Spartinivicinus poritis: one gene and its partner. The protein of the gene in region 1 binds, or shares a complex with, the protein of each later gene. Links are inferred from orthologs where the notes say so. Each region holds a gene or a part of one and is shown on either strand. Other genes may lie near its edges.

Region 1 (9,283 bases):
GCTGCAATAAATTTTAATGTGATGTGAAAGTGATCCAGCTTCGTCCAACGAAAATTGTTAGGGCAGATTGTTGACGGTAAAGCCGCTTGATAATAGTGGTAAATCGCTTCCGCTAAACTACGTTCAATTGGAATACCAATAAAGGCACGTAGAGGCTGTGTGCCAAGCGCATCTGTGGTAAGCTTCGGCTGGTTAGCAGTTTTCATATGCCCTCATTCAGTGGTGTACCCTTAATTACAGAATATACACATAGTGAAAGGCATATCACAAAAGTAACGAAGAGCACCCTATTAGCCTATGACAACCAGCGCAGCATCTGCCAAACAATGGCTTGAAACCCAAGGTATCAACGAACCTCGCGAACGTATTGAGCAAATAGCTCAGAATATGCTTAGCAAGCTCGCTAAAATGGATGATGAAAACCCTCAACAGCAAGGTTTGATAGAAGCGTTAGCAGTAGTGGAAGACTACCTAGCAAGCTTACCCGTTACGCCTCAGCCAACTATCAACTGGGATACCTCTCCTTTAGGTGACCCATCTGCTGATGCTATTCCACAGTTAACCCAGGAAGAAAAGCAGCAACAGTTTAAACAACTGCTTAAACAACAAAAGTAATGGATCAAATATCCTTACTCACAATATTCGCCACTATAATATGAGCAACATAAGTTGCTTATTATTGGCCAGTTTAGCTATTACCAAGCGCGCGCTACTGATTGATAGCCAATGATGGCTGGTATAGTGAAGCTACTTCTTTTGCAATATCATCAAGCCCCAATGTCATAATGGCAGCATCCATGCTCACTGCGGCTCCAGGCATTCCCCATACAACACTGGTAGCTTTATCTTGCACAATAGTCATTCCACCCATCTGCCTGATTGCCAGTAACCCTTTTGCTCCATCCCCTCCCATACCTGTCAATAAAATACCTAAAGCATTTGCCCCCACACTCTCAGCAACAGAAAAAAATAAACTATCAACAGAAGGCTTATGACGATTAACTGGCAGGGAATCATCCAGCACTGCCTGAAGCGACAAGCGATTTCTTTTGACAAGCAAGTGCTTGTCACCAGGAGCAATATAAATATGGCCTGGTTCCAGTTTAGTTGTGCCTGTCACTTCTTGGACAGGCACTGGCAACAGCTTATCTAAACGCTTTGCATAAGAGCTACTGAAAACTGGCGGCATGTGCTGTGTAACAACAATAGGTGGACCATGCAATGATGAAGACATAACAATCTCTTTAGTTGCTTCAGTTCCCCCTGTTGAGGCACCAATGGCTATTAGCTTTATTTGCTTTTGCACCTTCAGCTTAGATAGATGACTCACTGCATGCCTTTTTTGAATAATACTCTTATTATCCTGCTTCTTATTGAGAGCACTTAAATTAACTAAAGATGCTGCTTTCACTTTATAAATAAGCTGGTCTACAAACGCATCAAATACTTGAGGATCAAAAGGTTTTGCTAAATAATCACAAGCACCTTTTTCTAATGCTTTAAACGTATCTTCAGCCCCTTTCACCGTTTGAGATGACACCATAACCACAGGCATAGGCCGTAATTGCATTAATTTTTCTAAAAATGTAAGGCCATCCATTTTTGGCATTCTTACATCTAATGTAATCACATCGGGATTATGACGTCTTATTTTCTCTCGTGCCTCATAAGGGTCTGCAGCTAAGTCTACTACCTGAATTTTCTTATCTTGCTCCAACGCGACCTTTAAGAAGTTACGCATGGATACTGAGTCATCCACGCAAATTACCTTTATAGGGCTCATAACTTTTTCCAAAGTGATGTTATTTTTTCTAAAAAATTACCCTGATATACCCTTCACAAACTATTTTTAGATGTAAAAACAAAACGGTATATACTCAAAATGAAGGATTATTTATACCCCAGAAGTGCAAAGGCGAAGCTATTGAGCGATAAGTCTCAGAAGCACTTTTAACTAGCTATATAAGTTTTACAGCGACGGTTCTACAGCTATTTTAAACTAAATGATGGAGGTGAAGCGCCATAGTAACAATGCCTAAACGCTATTCAGTTGATGCCCTACATTTGATATACAGAGGACAACTCCCTTACTTTAACCACCCCGGTTCTTGACTCAAAAGCAATTTTTCGAGCATTGCTTCCAAACAAGTGAGAAGCAATTATAGGAATTTCAGCTTCCTTCAAATAACTAATCGCAAACTCAGCATTAATTTTACCAATATCTGACATATGCTCTATCATTTTTGCACCACCAAATAGCTTAGCTTGCAAATTATGCAAATGTGCTCCCTTTTTCAGTAGTGTTTCAATCAAATAAAACATGGCAAAATTACCATACCGCCCCATTAGCACTCGCACAGAAGATTGATTAACATTAGCCGATGACAGTTTAATTTGTTTTTTTGCCTCTGGTAACATGAAGTGGTTCATGCCACCCACCTTAGCAATGGGATCCCACAAACAGGTGGCAACACATGAGCCAATTATTGTTACAATCTCTTCATGCTCACTACTGCCATACACTTCACCAGGTAATAACTTAATAATTTTGACTTCAGAGGCCTCCTGACAATCCATGTTCTTTAATGGGTTTGGTGTTGATCGTTCAACTACCATAGTATTACACCTAATTGGATAAAGTTTTTGCAAAATCTATTAGTGCTATCATTTTCTTGTCAACCGATACCATTCCTGAAATAAAGTCATTTTGCTGATAACAAGAAAGGTTATCTACAGAGCGATAGTTATCCTTTGTCACACGATGGACATCTGCTACTGCATCAACAATCAGACCACTATAAATACTACCGGTAAAACCAGTCATTTGTTGCTTAATAATAATGACAACCGTTGTATTACTATAGCCAGTTTTCTTTAACCCCATTCGGGCTCTCATATCAATCACTGGGATCACTTTTCCCCTTAAATCAATCACCCCCTGAATAAAAGTTGGTAAGCTGGGTAACTCTCGTAGTGGCGACCATCCCCTAATTTCCTGCACTTTTAGTATATCAATACCAAACTCGTTTCCATCAAGAATAAAAGACAAAAACTCTTGCTCTAACTGCTCACCATCAAAGCCATTTGAATCTGATGAGCCTTGAATGTCTTCCGGTAAATTATAGTGAGTTGAATCACTCATTACTCTTTAGTTTCCGGTCATTTGATTTTCTTAATTCAAATAGCTTCTCAACTGCCAGCACAGTTGCCGTTTGTTTTTTAATATTAATCATCCCACTGATTGTCTCAGCTGATATAGTTCCTTTAACCGGCAAAGCACTAGCTAAAGCACTTTCAGCTACCTTCACAACATCAGCGACTGTATCAACCACAATGCCCATAGTGCGACTCGTTGTTCCTTGTTTAACACTGAGTACGATAACAACTGTAGTAGGAGTATATTCTTTACTCCCTATATTAAAGTGTACGCGAAGATCCATCACTGGAATGATCATTCCTCTTATATTAATTAGTCCTTTAATATAGTCAGGTGCATTTGGTATTAAAGTTGGCTGTTTCCAACCCCTGATTTCTTTCACTCTTAATATATCAACCGCATAAAGTTCATTAGCTAAAGTAAAAGTTAAGTATTGTGTGTGATAATCTGTTGTTAATGGCTCATCATATTCCATTACAGCTTCATTCATGAATTATACCTGCAGTTAATGTTCGTAGTTTTAAGCTGCACATGGCTTAACAAATAGTTCATCTGTTATTAATCTGACCAACCCTGATATATCTAAAATTAAAGCTACTGTGCCATCACCTAAAATCGTACCGCCAGAAATACCAGGCACTTTGTCATAGTTAGCTTCAAGGCTTTTAATAACAACCTGTTGCTGAGCTAATAAATCATCTACAAGTAAACCAAATTTATTTCCATCTGCTTCAACTACAACCAACAAAGCACTTGTTAAACTAGTATTAACAGGAGTTATATTTAATAGTTCATATAAGCGAATGATCGGAATATTTTCTCGACGTAACCGGTATACCTCAAGCGCACCAGATATTTGTTGAATAGCATCGGGTACCATTTGAAGCGACTCAACAATTGTATTTAAAGGAATGACATAAGTCTCACTACCTACTTTCACCAACTGCCCATCTAAAATAGCCAAAGTCAGTGGTAGAATGATTTGAAATCGACTGAAATTGCCCTGCTCCGACTCAACAGTTATATGTCCTCCTAGGCTATAGATATTTTTTCTCACAACATCCATACCCACGCCTCGACCAGAAACACCGGTAACAGTCTTTGCTGTAGAAAAGCCTGGTTCAAAAACTAAATCGAAAATTTGAGCATCAGATAAGTGCTCAGATGATTTAATCAATCCTTTTGTTTGTGCTTTACTAAGAATAGCCTGACGGTTTAAGCCTACCCCATCATCAAAAATTTCTATTACAATAATTCCACCACGATGATAGGCAGATAGCTTAATAACACCCGTTACAGGCTTTTTAGCTTGTAATCGACTCTCAGTCTCTTCAATACCATGATCTAAGGCGTTTCGAACCAAGTGAACTAATGGATCTACCAATTGCTCCATAACATTTTTATCCAGCTCAGTTCCTTCTCCTTCGATTTTTAAGTCAACTTTTTTACCAAGCTGGTTTGCTAAGTCATGAACAATTCTAGGAAAGCGGTTAAAAATGAAACTAATGGGCACCATTCTTATCTGCATTACACTCTCTTGCAGCTCTTTGGTATTCTGCAATAATTGGGCAAGCCCAGACTGTAGTCGCTCGATACTATCAAGATTATCTAGAGAAAGCCTACTACCCAAGTCAGACAACATTGACTGGGTAATAACCAGCTCACCCACCAAGTCAAATAAATGATCGATTTTCTCTACATTCACCCTGATTGACTGGTTACCTATGTTAATCGCAGGGGCCTGTTCTTGCTTAACAGAGGCTAACTCTTGAGTTTGGCTACTTTTTTTATTTAGCTCTGCTGGGGATATCTCTACAAAAGACTGGGACGATGTGTCTGGCTCTTCTTGCTGAATCACTTCCTCTTGTTGAATGGCCTCTTCTTTTTTCAATGGGGTAATGGTTAATTGACATTCATCGGCTATCCACTCAAATACTTCAAGAATAGTTGACTTTGTTATGGCTCCCGTTAATTTAATATACCATGATAAAAAACAGTCTTCTGGCTCAATAAATTCCCAATCAGGTAACTGTTTAATGTTAGTTTGTACTGTTAGCTCAGCCAGTTCAGTTAACTCTCTAATAAAACGAATAGGATCATTGCCTGTTAAAAATATATGTCGACTGGGAATAAAAATAACTTCCCATTCGTTAACCACTGGTTGCTCTGCATTATTACGGTTTATTTGAAGTGTTTGTTTCACTTCATCATGGTGAGAAGTAGGATCAAGTAGCTCGCTTGGATTATTTATTTTCTGGATATCAGTTTGCTTTTCAGTTATATCTTGACTTTCACTGTTAGCAATACATCTCAAGAGTGTAATAACAACCTGTTGATTTGCTAAAGGAGTTTTATTACCTCCTTTTCTCATTTCAACTATTTTATGCACAGCATCAACTGCCGTTAACATATGTGTAAGATCTTTCGATAAAAGCCTCCTACTTCCCTCCCTAACCTGATCAAGTATAAACTCCAGCTCATGGGTTATTTCAGCAATATCAATAAAATTAAACGTTGCAGCACCACCTTTGATTGAATGAGCAGCTCTAAAAATGTGATTAACAATTTCGTCATCTACAGCGGCATTACCAAATGTCAATAAGCCTTGCTCAAGGATATCCAGATTTTCAATACATTCTTCAAAAAAAACCTGGTGAAATTGTTCAACATCGATTGTCATGAATCACCCACTTTACACTTAATTTATATTTAAAGTTATTGACAATCTAGTTTTTACTGTTTCATAGCATTAGTTTAATACTTTCTTGATGGTATTTATTAATGTCGTCGGTTCAAAAGGTTTTACTATCCACCCAGTGGCACCCGCTTTTTTACCTTCATTTTTCTTAGCTGCCCCCGACTCTGTGGTTAACATTAAAATAGGGGTAAACTTATAGTTAGGTAATTTACGCAACTCCATCACTAGTTGTATACCATTCATTTCAGGCATATTAACATCTGATAACACAACATCATAAGCTTTTAGTTTCGCTGCAATCAAAGCTTCCTGTCCATCACAACATGCTTTCACATCATAACCAGCTTCTTTTAAAGTAAGTGTTACCATTTGTCGCATCGACACAGAGTCATCTGCGGTTAATATTTTTACCATAGTAATGCCTTTGTAGCTTAAGCCTAATGGTCATTATGTAAACTAATTTAGTAATCCAAGCCAACATGCTATTGGCCAACAAAGCACTTATTACTTATTTAGCATCAGCTGGCTTATCAAGACGCTATATATTCCTTTTTAAAATTTAAATTAATTCCTAACGACTCAATAGTACGAATAACTACGGGGGAGGCATTAATAATTTGGAAAGTTTTACTTTGCTTAACATATTTCTGTTGACAGGCAATTAACAACTGCAAACCAGCCGTATCTATCGATTGAACTTGACTACAATCAACTATTAATGAGTCATTTTGTTCTATATGTTCATTTAGCTCGTTATAAAGTTGCTCTACTTGTCTTATGTCAACAGACTCAGTCAGTGTGATGGTGCCGTCTTTTGCCTCCATGCAGCCCTCTTTTATCAATAAAATGATACAACATATTACACTCTATGTATTATACATCTTTATAGCACAGTAGATCTTTTTTTGTACGATGTATTAAGAGCGGCACATCTGGCTTATACTCTTTGTGATAATTATTCTTACTATTTTTTACAACTCAATGCGAGCTATATTCTTAACTTGTCGAATGATAAAGATGGCAGTAAAGTGTTAGAACAAACCCAGCCAGTTCTCAGTTGTATTAACACTATTATAGCCAGTAGAACTGGCTATAACACGAGACTAAGGAGCGTTAATTGTTAGAATAGAAGTAATATCACCTTTGACTTTTTCGTTAACTTCTTTGACTTCAAGCCGGTAGATTCTATCTTTTTTAATATTCCCTTGCCGAGTTATATATGCACTAATAGTTTTAGCCCGTTGCTTAGCTAGATTAGTTAAATCTCTGTCAGACACCTGAATCGTCCCAGCATATAAACGTGTTAAGAAATCAGTACTCATAGAGTCATTCGTAATAATGCCTGCTTGTTCTAATTGTGTTCTTAACCATTGTTTTTTCTGCTTAGCTGATACGCTTTCCAGTTTACCCAAGCTTATTTCAAGCTTATCCAACATAACACTTTGTACTAAAGCTGGCTTATCCTGCTCGACATCAAACTGACCTTCTACTTCCAAAATTAAATTAGGCCGCTTTTCTAATAACTTAGTGATAGCTATAAGCTTTTCCTGCTCTGTTTTAGGTAAATCCAGGCTACCAGGCTGAAACTTAATTAAATTAACATCTTCTCCAGAAAAGTCGACTAAACCACCCAGCAAGTTAAATGGCGATGCAGCAATACTTTTAAACAGCTTAAAAACAGCATCTCTCAACAGCTTCCCATATTTAACATCAGGCTTACTAAAGTCTCCTTTAACAGGCACATCTAATGCTATTTTTCCTTTACCATCTTCCAACAGTGCTAACGCTAGTTTAACTGGTGCATCTACAGCATCCTTACTTGCTGTTTTCTTGCCTAATTTAAGTTTATTTAAAGTAACTTTATTATCTGACTGCAAATTGAAGTCTTTAACATTATAATAAAGCGTTGCCCCCAGCTTACCTCGTTTTACTGGATAACCTAAATATTTCGAAGCATAACTACTAAACATAGGTAAAGACATATTATTTACAGCAAACTTTACCGAAGCAAGTTTTCTAGGGTTGAGTGGTATTAATTCACCTTCTATAGTTAAGTCCGAATCTGCTATTAACGCTCTTAATTGCAAATTAGATTTTTTTTCTTCACTGGACAACTGTTTTATATTTCCAGAAATCTGGTTCAAGTTAAACTCTGCAACAGGCGACACTGTTGCATCACGAAAATCTAACTCTCCCGATCTAATCTCCAGCAAACCAATAAACCATTCCCATGGTTTAGTAGCCGGCTGTTTGTTAACAGTCTGTGTAGTTTTTGGCTGTGCAGGAAACAAAGGACTAAAGTTCCAGCGCTGTTCTGGTTCTCGTTGTAGGAACAAATCTGGGGTATCCAGCGTCACCGCAGATACATTAAATTTGTTTGGCAGTAAAGATATTCCTGTTAAGCGCAGTTGCTTACCTTGTCCTATGACTTTACTGGTATTGGTTTGCTTTAATAACCAGTTATCCCACTGGAAGTCTCCAGCAATCTGATAGGGATCTGATTGATTATTAGGCTGCCATTCAGCTTTTATTTTTGTCGTAATAGTTCCTTTCAGTTCTGCAGCAATAAAAGGCTGCCAATACTGCTGGTAATGCGCCAGTGTAAACTGCTCTAGCTCAACAGAGCCTTCTACCTGGAGAGGAGTTAAGCCCACTTTACTGTCTAGTGTAAACTTTCCACCTGCTGCTAGTTGACCACTTGCCGCAACTTGCAATGGTTGTTTTTGGTTATTATGCCATGGCTTTAGTGACAATTTAGCAAGATCTAACTGGTGCGCGGCTTCTGGTTGTATACTTAAGTCTTTTAAATTAAACCGACTGGATTTCACCATCCCTTGTTGCCAACCAATTTGCCAAGGCTTAGCCTCTGTTTGCTTACTATTACTGCTATTAGTTTCAGGCTTTTTATTTTTACTTGTATTTTTTTCTTGATCCTTGGTTTGAAAAGCCGTTACCCAGCTCAATTGCCGTTGCTGATTAAGTTTTCCTTGCCAGGTTAGCTTGTCCAATTGCCAATCACCCAAATGCAATTGATTATCAGGCCATTTTAAATGGCCATCATTAAGGGTGAAACGATCAAATGTCAGTGAACCTTGACCTTTTTTAGCAAGCTTTAAATCCAGCTGACTTAGTTCAACCCCTATTTTTTCCAGGGTGACAGCCAATTTTTGTTGCGAATCTTGCACATGAATGGCAGTTTCAAACTTACTCAGCTCCCCTTGTTTAAGCTTAATGGGGAGTGATTGTGGAAGTAGCTCTACTATGGTTGGAAGATTAAGGTGTTGTATCTGCGTTTTTCCTTTGACAGATAAAGGGGCTAAAATAGTTTCACCTTGCCAGCTAAATAAGCCTTTATTTGCTGTTACGAAATCCAGTTTGGTTTTAAATGGTGCTGAAAAATCACTGGTTAACTCTTCCATTAAAAAGTT
Region 2 (9,204 bases), on another replicon or contig:
GTAAAGCAACTGGGCCTCCGGTGGAAGTACCAATAGCCACCAGCTTATGGCGCGCACTGCCACGACTATAAGTAACCACCTTACCTGCAACTGCTTCATTAGAAGCCAGGTCATGAATAATTTTTTTGGGTTTTGCCGCTGCTGGTGGTGCTGTGGTTTTGGGTGCAGCAGGAGCCGGAGCGGGCGAAGGTGCGGGTTCAGCAGCTCTGCTTTTACCTGGAATGTGACTGCGCGCTACAGCTTTTACGCGATCACAAAGGGTTTTTCTTAATTCTGCGCTATTTCTCGAAATATCTTCAAAGTTTTTCGGTAAATAATCTACAGCACCTGCTTCCAATGCATCTAGTGTCACTCGAGCGCCTTCATGGGTTAACGAAGAAAACATCAATACAGGGGTGGGATGAGTTTCCATGATTTTTACAAGCGCAGTAATACCATCCATGACCGGCATTTCGTAATCCATCGTAATGACATCAGGTTTTAGCTCCAGGTTTTTATCAACCGCTTCTCTGCCATTATCTGCAGTACCCACTACCTCGATTTGTGGGTCTGTTTTTAAAATTTCACTGACCCGGCGACGAAAAAAGCCTGAGTCATCAACAATTAGCACTCTAATGGCCACCCAGTCGCTCCTGTTTGTTAGCTAACAAAGTTAATACCATGTTTATGCATACTCTTTCAGTAAACTAGGAACATCCAAGATTAATGCAATTCGCCCATCGCCTGTAATGGTGGCACCGGCCATCCCAGGTGTGCCTTGCAAAGTCTGCCCCAAGGGTTTAATGACCACTTCTTCCTGTCCAATTAGTTGATCAACAACAAACCCCACTCGTTGAGTACCTACCGATACTACGACTACATGAGCTTCTGTCTTCGTTACATCACTGTCATCAAATCGTCTGCCATTAATTAGCCAACGTTTTAAGTGGAATAATGGCAATGCTTTTTCTCTAACAATGACCACTTCCTGTCCATCCACTACATTAGTTTTCGATAAATCCAGATGAAAAATTTCATTCACACTGACTAGAGGTAAAGCAAATGCTTGGTTTTCCAGCATTACCATTAAGGTTGGCATAATTGCCAATGTTAATGGCACTTTAATAATAAGCTTAGAGCCTTCTCCTTTTACTGAGTCAATATTAATGGTGCCATTTAATTGAGAGATTTTATTTTTTACGACATCCATGCCCACTCCACGGCCAGAAATATCCGTAATTTCAGTTTTAGTTGAAAAACCGGGGGCAAAAATTAAGTTATAACACTCATTATCCGATAGCCGATCAGCCGCATCCTGTTCATAAAGCCCACGAGAAACAGCTATTCCTCTTAATTTATCAGGATCCATCCCTGCACCGTCATCCGCAATGGATAGTAAAATATGATCACCTTCTTGCTGGGCAGACAATACCACGGTGCCTTTGCGTGATTTACCTGCTTTTTCTCGATCCTCTGGAGACTCAATACCATGATCAACTGCGTTTCTGACCAAGTGCACTAGAGGGTCTGCTAACGCTTCAACCAGGTTTTTGTCTAGGTCTGTTTCCTCACCTTCAAGCTCTAAATTAATTTCTTTTTTCAGACTTCTGGCCAAATCCCGCACTACCCGAGGAAACCGACCAAATACTTTCTTGATCGGTTGCATCCGGGTTTTCATCACTGACAACTGAAGATCACCCGTGACTACATCCAGGTTGGCAACAGCCTTTGATAACACTTCATCCCCACTTTTGTTACCCAACCTGACTAGTCGGTTCCTGACCAACACCAGCTCACCTACCATGTTCATGATGTCATCAAGTCGCGCAGTATCTACCCGAACGGTGGCTTCAGCAGCAGGCGCTTCTTTGGCTGGCGCTGGCTTACCGCCTCCACCCGCTGGTTGACGCGGTTCAGCTGCCGCTGGTGGTTTAGGTGGGCTGGCTGGAGGCGCTGCCGCAGGTGGTTCTCGTTTTACGGGTGCCGCAGTAGCAGCGGGGTTTGCAGGTGGGGGGGAGGCTGGAGCAGGCTTAGCAGGTGCTGCAGCAGCAGGGGTTTTCCCTTGTAGTTCATCTAGCAGACTTTCAAACTCAGCTTCCGTTATCAAGTCGCTTCCTGTTTTGGCTGCGGCAGCTGCTGGAGCTTCTGGTGGCGCAGGTGTCGTCGCAGCGGGCTGAGCCCCAGCTGGTTCAGCTGGAGTAGTCCCCTGACCACTTGGCGCACTGCCCCCATGCAATTCATCCAACAGCGCCTCAAACTCATCCTCAGTAATTTCATCACCACTGGGGGGGGCTGCAGCTGAAGTAGGCGCAGGTTCAGCAGGTTTTTCTGGCGCAGCCGGTGCTGGCGCTGAGGTGCCAACTGGGCCACTACCATGTAATTGATCCAGCAGTGCTTCAAATTCATCTTCAGTAATGTCATCGCTGCCAGCCGCTGCAGCAGCTGCCGCTTTATCAGGTTCTTTAGCCTCTGACGATTCGTCTGCAACCGCATCTAACAGCTTTTCAAACTCTGCATCAGTGATATCTTCCCCTGCTTCAGCCCCGGCATTAGCAGTAGGTTGCTGGGGAGTGGGGGCTGGCTCAGGTGCAGCAGGAGGTGGTTCCGGTGGCGCCGCTTCTGCGGCAGGTGGTGCTTCAGCAGGTGCTGCGCCTTCTGGTTGGGCAAGTACTGATAGGGCTTTTAATAGCTCAGGGTCAGCAGGTGAAGGCTCAACACGATCCCTAACTTGGCTGAACATTTCATTAATTGAGTCTAATGCTTGTAATACAACATCCATTAGCTCGGTCGTTACTGACCGCTGGCCATTGCGTAAAATATCAAAAACATTTTCAGCCACATGACAGCAATCAACAAGGCTATTTAATTGAAGAAACCCTGCTCCTCCTTTAACGGTGTGGAACCCCCGGAAAATAGCATTTAATAAATCCATATCATCGGGGCTATTTTCCAGATCAACGAGCTGTTCAGAAAGCAGCTCTAAGATTTCTCCGGCTTCGACTAAAAAATCCTGCAGGATGTCTTCATCAGCCTCGAAACTCATGAGACAGCTCCCCTAAAACCCCAAACTAGAAAGCAAATCATCAACATCATCTTGGCCTGACACTACATCGACTCGCTCCTCTGCTTTAATTTGTGGACCTTCAGCAGCAATGGAATCTTCTTCTGTTGCTGTTATTTCATGCTCAATGCCAGTAATTTTATCTACCTGACCCGCCATTCTGACCAGATCAACTAAACTGTCTTCTACCTGCTGAACAAGTTCAACAACTCTTTTAATAACCTGACCAGTTAAATCCTGATAATTTTGTGCAACTAAAATTTCAGTTAAATTGCTATGGACTTGATTAACTTGTTTTTCACTACGATCTAAAAACTCATCCATCTGTTTATAGAGTTTTCTAAATTCATCCGGATTCATTTGCCGCTTGCGAATCTTAGTCCATTCATCCCTTAAGCTATGGGCATCTGACTTGAGCTCATCAATAATGGGCATGCTGTTATCAACCAAGTCCATGGTTGTATTCGCTGCACTTTCTGTCATTTTTGTTACGTATTCTAAACGATCAGATGCATCCACCATGTCAGACATGGCTTCTTTATCATCACTCGCCAGCCCAGCCTCTACATGAAAATTTCGAATCGATTCATGTAGTGCCCGGGTAAGTCTGCCCACCTCTTTGTATAAGCTTTTATCCCTGACTTCGTTAATTTCCTGAATAACTTCTATGGCATCTTTTAAATTGCCTTTTTCCAGATGCTCCACCATTTTTTGAGCCTGTTCTTTCAGGCTCGTTTCAAATTCAGTGGGCGCATGGTCTTTTAATTTATCAAGCAGCGACATATATACCTCTTAACCACCTGCTTCAACACGCTCAAAAATCTTTTCGATTTTCTCCTTCAACACCGCAGCAGTAAAAGGTTTTACTACATAGCCATTCACACCTGCCTGAGCAGCTTCAATAATTTGATCGCGCTTGGCTTCAGCAGTTACCATTAAAACAGGAAGTGTATTTAGTTTTGGGTCCGCCCTTACAGCTTTGAGTAAGTCAATGCCTGTCATACCCGGCATATTCCAGTCGGTCACCAGAAAATCAAAGCCACCACTTTGCAACATAGGTAGTGCAGTTTGCCCGTCATCTGCTTCTGACGTATTCGTGAAACCTAAGTCACGTAACAAATTTTTTATAATCCGTCTCATCGTAGAGAAATCATCTACGATCAGAATTTTCATATTTTTGTCCAAAGCGACCTCCATCAAGCCACATTGATGTTTGTGCTGAACATCTAACTTACTAGTCTAGTAGGTCATTAAGAGGGTGCCAGTCTATTCAACTGCCCAGTCTTGCAGACGCGCTCGAAGCCGAGCAGCCGCTTGACTGTGAAGCTGACTTACGCGTGACTCACTCACCCCCAATACCATGCCAATTTCCTTGAGGTTAAGCTCTTCGTCATAATAGAGTGAGAGCAATAACTGCTCTCGTTCCGGTAGTGTGGCAATGGCTTTAGCCAGTGCTTTTTTAAATTGCTCAGTTTGGTGTTTGGTTGGCGGTGATGATTGTTGTTGATCCGCTAACCAAGTGTGCCGTCCATCATGGCTACTCAGTAATTCTTCAAAGCTAAATAACCGGCTTGAGGCTGTATCACTTAACAGCTGATGGTATTCAGTTAAGCTCAATCCTAATTCTTCTGCAATTTCTCCATCTTTGGCGTCGCGTCCAAGCCTGGCTTCAAGCCCACTGATTGCTTCGGTAATCCGCCGACTATTGCGATGTACCGAGCGCGGTACCCAATCCCCTTTGCGAATTTCATCAAGCATCGCGCCACGAATGCGAATACCTGCATAGGTTTCAAACGTAGCACCTTTACTCCCATCATACTTTTTAGCAGCCTCTAACAGGCCTATCATACCGGCTTGTAATAAATCATCTAATTGCACCTGAGAAGGCAACCGTGCAGCTAAATGATGGGCGATTCGTTTCACCAAACCGGCATATTGCTCAATTAATTGCTGGTTAAATTGCTGTCCCGACTTAGAATACAAACCTGCTTCATTCGACACCATAAAATTGCCTATTATCTTCCTACTTCACCAGCAACCAGGTTTTCAATAAAAAATTCTAAATGACCACGCGGTGATGATGGGAGAGGAAAAGCATCGACTTTTTGTGCCAGCGCTCGAATTGCCACAGCGGCTTTAGAACGGGGGTAAATATCAATAACGGCGCGTTGGCGCAAAACAGCTTTCCGTACAGCCTCATCCAGCGGAATAGCACCCAAATATTGCAGCGCCACTTCTAAAAATCGATCAGTTACATTGACGAGTTTGTTATATATATTATGGCCTTCCTGCTGAGATCTCACCATATTGGCCACAACTCGAAACCGCAATAACCCATAATCACGGTGTAATAATTTAATCAAAGCGTAAGCATCAGTAATTGAGGTAGGCTCATCAGTAACAACAATAATTAATTCTTGTGCAGCTCGAACAAAACTAATGACTGTATCAGAAATACCTGCTGCGGTATCAATGATAAGCATGTCCAGTTGGTTACTGAGTTCGCTGAACGCTGAAATCATTCCAGCATGTTCCTGGGAACTCAGCTCAGTCATTTTTTGGGCACCAGAAGAAGCAGGAATAATTCGAATACCACCAGGGCCTTGTAAAATAATATCTCTTAGATCACAGCGTCCCGCCAGTACATCCGCCATATTCCGAGTTGGAGATAACCCCAATAAAATATCGACATTGGCCAACCCCAAGTCAGCATCTAGCAACATTACCCGACGCCCTAGTTCCGCCAATGCTATGCTCAAATTTACTGCTACATTTGTTTTACCTACGCCCCCTTTTGCTCCGGTTACTGCGACTACTTGTACTGGATGTTTGATCATATGCGGATTAATCCTGGTTATATCCTTTTAATGAATGGCTCATGGCATCAGCCGCCTGAAGCTCATTCATTGTCACGATACTCATCAACTGTCGAGTACAGACAATAAGGAACACGCTGTATAGAGGTAACCGAGACTCCCCTTAGCGCCTTATTTATTATTCTCATCCCCTTTCATTGGGCACAGGGCTATTAACCAACATTGGCTTGCATAGGAGGTGTTACAGCTACAGGATTAGCCTGCATATAAGCTGACATTAGCTCACTTTCTGCTAACTCAGCATGTTGACTGAGGGCCACTGCACGACTAATCAATTGATAAGCCCGTGCCTGATGAATATCGTCCGGAATCCGCTGGCCATCAGTGACATAAGACACCGCAAGGTGTTTATCCATGAGCAGCTCAATTGCCTCCCCCAGCCTGGAAGCCTCATCCAGTTTAGTTAACACCCCCCCTACTAACCGAGTTTGACTATATGTGTTATAAGCCACTTGCAGCACTTGTTGCTGGCTGGTTGTTGATAAAACCAGCAAGCCTCGCACCATTGGCCGCACCTGATTTAATATAGATAATTGTAGCTGCAATTTGGGATCTTGGTGATTAAGCCCAGCTGTATCAATTAAGACCAACGACTTTTTCTGAAAGCTATCTAATACTGTTTGTAATTGCTGGCCGTCCTCCACCACTTTAACCGGCACATTTAATATTTTACCTAAAGTTTTAATTTGGTCAGTGGCACCAATTCGAAAGGTATCCATGGTGACTAATGCCAGCTTATCCGTACCATGCTTTAATGCATAACGGGTAGCGAGTTTACCTATCGTCGTGGTTTTTCCTGCGCCAGTAGGCCCGACACAAGCAAAAATCCCCCCTTGATCGGTAATATCTTTAGAGGTGACAGGTAGTTTTTTCACAATATTGGCTAATAAATTTCGCCAGGCATCAAGCCCCTGTTGCTGTAGAGGTAAATTCGCCAGTAATTGTTGACAATAGTGACCACTAAAACCTATCGCCTGCAATTTTTTCCAAAGCTGCGCCTTAGCCGGATTTTGCTTACAGTATTTTAACCAGCCTAACTGCCCTAATTGTTGTTCCAGTAATGCCCTCATGCCGCTGACTTCATTTTGCAGCGCACTAAATTGATGATCAGTGACATTCGGGTGTACAACAGATGTTGCTGTCATTGTAGAGTCAGTTTTACTCACTGACTTTAAACCAGGTGTTGACCTCAACTGTAAATTAACATCAGTGGTTGTAGCACTACCCTGCTGGGCACGATTAATCACTTGCTTCGCCTGGTTAATTGCTACCCGCAGCTGCTGTTTTTCCTCATTTAATAAAGGCTCTGGTGTCACAGGACCAGGGGGTCTGGTCGGCTGGGACAATTCTAAAGTTGCTAATACCTCAACCCCGCCAGCCACTTTTTGTTGGTTTAAAATCGTCGCATCAAGCCCTAGATCATTTTTCACCAGCCGCATGGCTTGTCGCATATCCGCTGCAAAATAACGTTTTATTGTCATGCCACTTAACCCCTGCGCACTCAATGGCCAAAACAATACAAGTGAAGTGTTTTGGCACAACGTCCCACGTAGTTGTTTAAACTCACCATGTAGCCTTACCTTTAACCAGCTTTATTGCTGGCTAAGCATGTTACTGGCCTACAGTTGCTTCAATGGTTACCTGTTTGTTATCAGGCACTTCCTGGTAAGAAAGCACATGTAAATTCGGTACCCCAAACCGGGCAAATCGAGCTAAAAACGGCCTGATCGGTGCTGCCACCAATAATATGGCAGGTTTTCCGGCTAGCTCTTGCCGTTGACAAGCATCAGCTAAAGACTGCTGTAATTGCTCTGCCATACCTGGTTCTAACACCACCGAGTCAACCGTTGCAGCACCTGACTGTTTAGCTTGTTGAACAGACTGCAGCAACATCTGTTCCAACTGAGGTGCTAAAGTAACCACTGGAATTTGCAGGTCAGTACCTACCAACCCTTGCACGATAGATCGAGACAATGCCTCTCTAGCTGCGGCAGTGAGCGTGGCAGGATCTTGACTTATCATCGCTGCTTCCGCCAAAGCTTCGGCAATGGTACGAATATCACGAACAGGGACTTTTTCCAGTAATAAATTCTGCAATACTTTTAGTAATAAACTGATGGATAACTTGTTTGGTACTAAATCTTCAGCCAATTTCGGCGACTGCTTAGCTAATAAGTCCAACATTTGTTGTACTTCTTCGTGGCCAATCAACTCATGGGCATGTTTATGGATAATCTGATTCAAGTGCGTGGCAACCACAGTAGATGCATCCACAACGGTATAGCCTAAGGTTTGGGCTTGCTCTTTTAAGTTTGACTCAATCCAAATCGCATCTAACCCAAACGCAGGGTCCTTGGCTTCAATCCCTTGCAATGAGCCAAAAACTTGACCAGGGTTAATCGCCAAGTCACGATCAGGGTGGACTTCTGCCTCGCTGATTGTCACACCCATTAGCGTTATACGATAAGCGTTGGGTAATAAATCCAGGTTGTCACGAATGTGCACTGAAGGCATTAAAAAACCCAGTTCTTGAGACAGTTTTTTCCGGACACCTTTAATTCGACTCAGCAACTCTCCCCCTTGGGTTTTATCTACCAAGGGAATTAATCGATAGCCGACTTCTAAACCAATCATATCGACTGGAGTAACATCATCCCAACCTAACTCTTTTATTTCAGGCGCTGCTGCAGGCACCTCTGCGGACTCTGCTGTTTTCTGCCCTGGTGCCGCAGGCAACTGCCCTTCTCCTGCTGTTTTCACTTTTGGCTGAGTTCGACGATAAATCCAAAAAGCCCCGCCTGCCGCTAATAAACCCAGCCCTAAAAAGGCCAAATGAGGCATTCCTGGGATAGACCCCATCACTATTAAAATAGCTGCAGCTACACCCAATGCCTTAGGTGTAGCAAACATTTGCTGAACCACCTGGTGGCCCATGTCTTTCGCATCAGAAACGCGCGTAACGATAATGGCAGCCGCAGTTGATAATAATAAGGAAGGAATTTGCGCCACTAATCCATCACCAATCGTTAGTAGCGAATAATTCTGCATAGCTACAGGAAAGGGTAAATCATGTTGAATCATCCCGATGCTTAAGCCACCAATAATATTAATAAATAAAATCAACAGCCCTGCGACGGCATCGCCCCGAACAAACTTGCTGGCACCATCCATTGAGCCATAAAAGTCAGCTTCCTGACCCACTTCTGTCCGTCGCTTACGCGCTTCATCCTGGTTGATCAAACCCGCATTTAAATCCGCATCAATGGCCATTTGTTTACCTGGCATGGC

Evidence for each region.
Region 2: the proteins of ORQ98_RS13165 (region 1) and cheY are in contact, whole or in part, in a solved structure (PDB 1A0O), measured with the Escherichia coli proteins. The link is inferred for Spartinivicinus poritis from one-to-one orthologs.

What each region holds. Positions count from the first base shown.
Region 1 is NZ_JAPMOU010000015.1:66,811-76,093, reverse strand. The notes cover bases 3,258-6,182. They hold ORQ98_RS13165 (chemotaxis protein CheA), read right to left. Parts: upstream 5,838-6,182; coding sequence 3,678-5,837; downstream 3,258-3,677. Other genes in these bases: ORQ98_RS13160 (response regulator), read right to left, coding at 5,907-6,182; ORQ98_RS13170 (chemotaxis protein CheW), read right to left, coding at 3,258-3,647. Outside these bases: thpR (RNA 2',3'-cyclic phosphodiesterase), read right to left, coding at 1-206; ORQ98_RS13190 (hypothetical protein), read left to right, coding at 298-615; ORQ98_RS13185 (protein-glutamate methylesterase/protein-glutamine glutaminase), read right to left, coding at 710-1,783; ORQ98_RS13180 (chemotaxis protein CheD), read right to left, coding at 2,059-2,616; ORQ98_RS13175 (chemotaxis protein CheW), read right to left, coding at 2,627-3,142; more of ORQ98_RS13170, read right to left, coding at 3,135-3,257; more of ORQ98_RS13160, read right to left, coding at 6,183-6,269; ORQ98_RS13155 (STAS domain-containing protein), read right to left, coding at 6,386-6,679; ORQ98_RS13150 (DUF748 domain-containing protein), read right to left, coding at 6,959-9,283. UniProt on the Escherichia coli protein: Involved in the transmission of sensory signals from the chemoreceptors to the flagellar motors. CheA is autophosphorylated; it can transfer its phosphate group to either CheB or CheY.
Region 2 is NZ_JAPMOU010000005.1:95,670-104,873, reverse strand. Bases 2,524-5,369 are described here. They hold cheY (chemotaxis response regulator CheY), read right to left. Parts: upstream 4,214-5,369; coding sequence 3,833-4,213; downstream 2,524-3,832. Other genes in these bases: ORQ98_RS06015 (MinD/ParA family protein), read right to left, coding at 5,056-5,369; ORQ98_RS06020 (RNA polymerase sigma factor FliA), read right to left, coding at 4,307-5,044; ORQ98_RS06030 (protein phosphatase CheZ), read right to left, coding at 3,035-3,823; ORQ98_RS06035 (chemotaxis protein CheA), read right to left, coding at 2,524-3,022. Also shown: ORQ98_RS06040 (protein-glutamate methylesterase/protein-glutamine glutaminase), read right to left, coding at 1-622; more of ORQ98_RS06035, read right to left, coding at 665-2,523; more of ORQ98_RS06015, read right to left, coding at 5,370-5,877; flagellar biosynthesis GTPase FlhF, read right to left, coding at 6,069-7,397; flagellar biosynthesis protein FlhA, read right to left, coding at 7,528-9,204. UniProt on the Escherichia coli protein: Involved in the transmission of sensory signals from the chemoreceptors to the flagellar motors.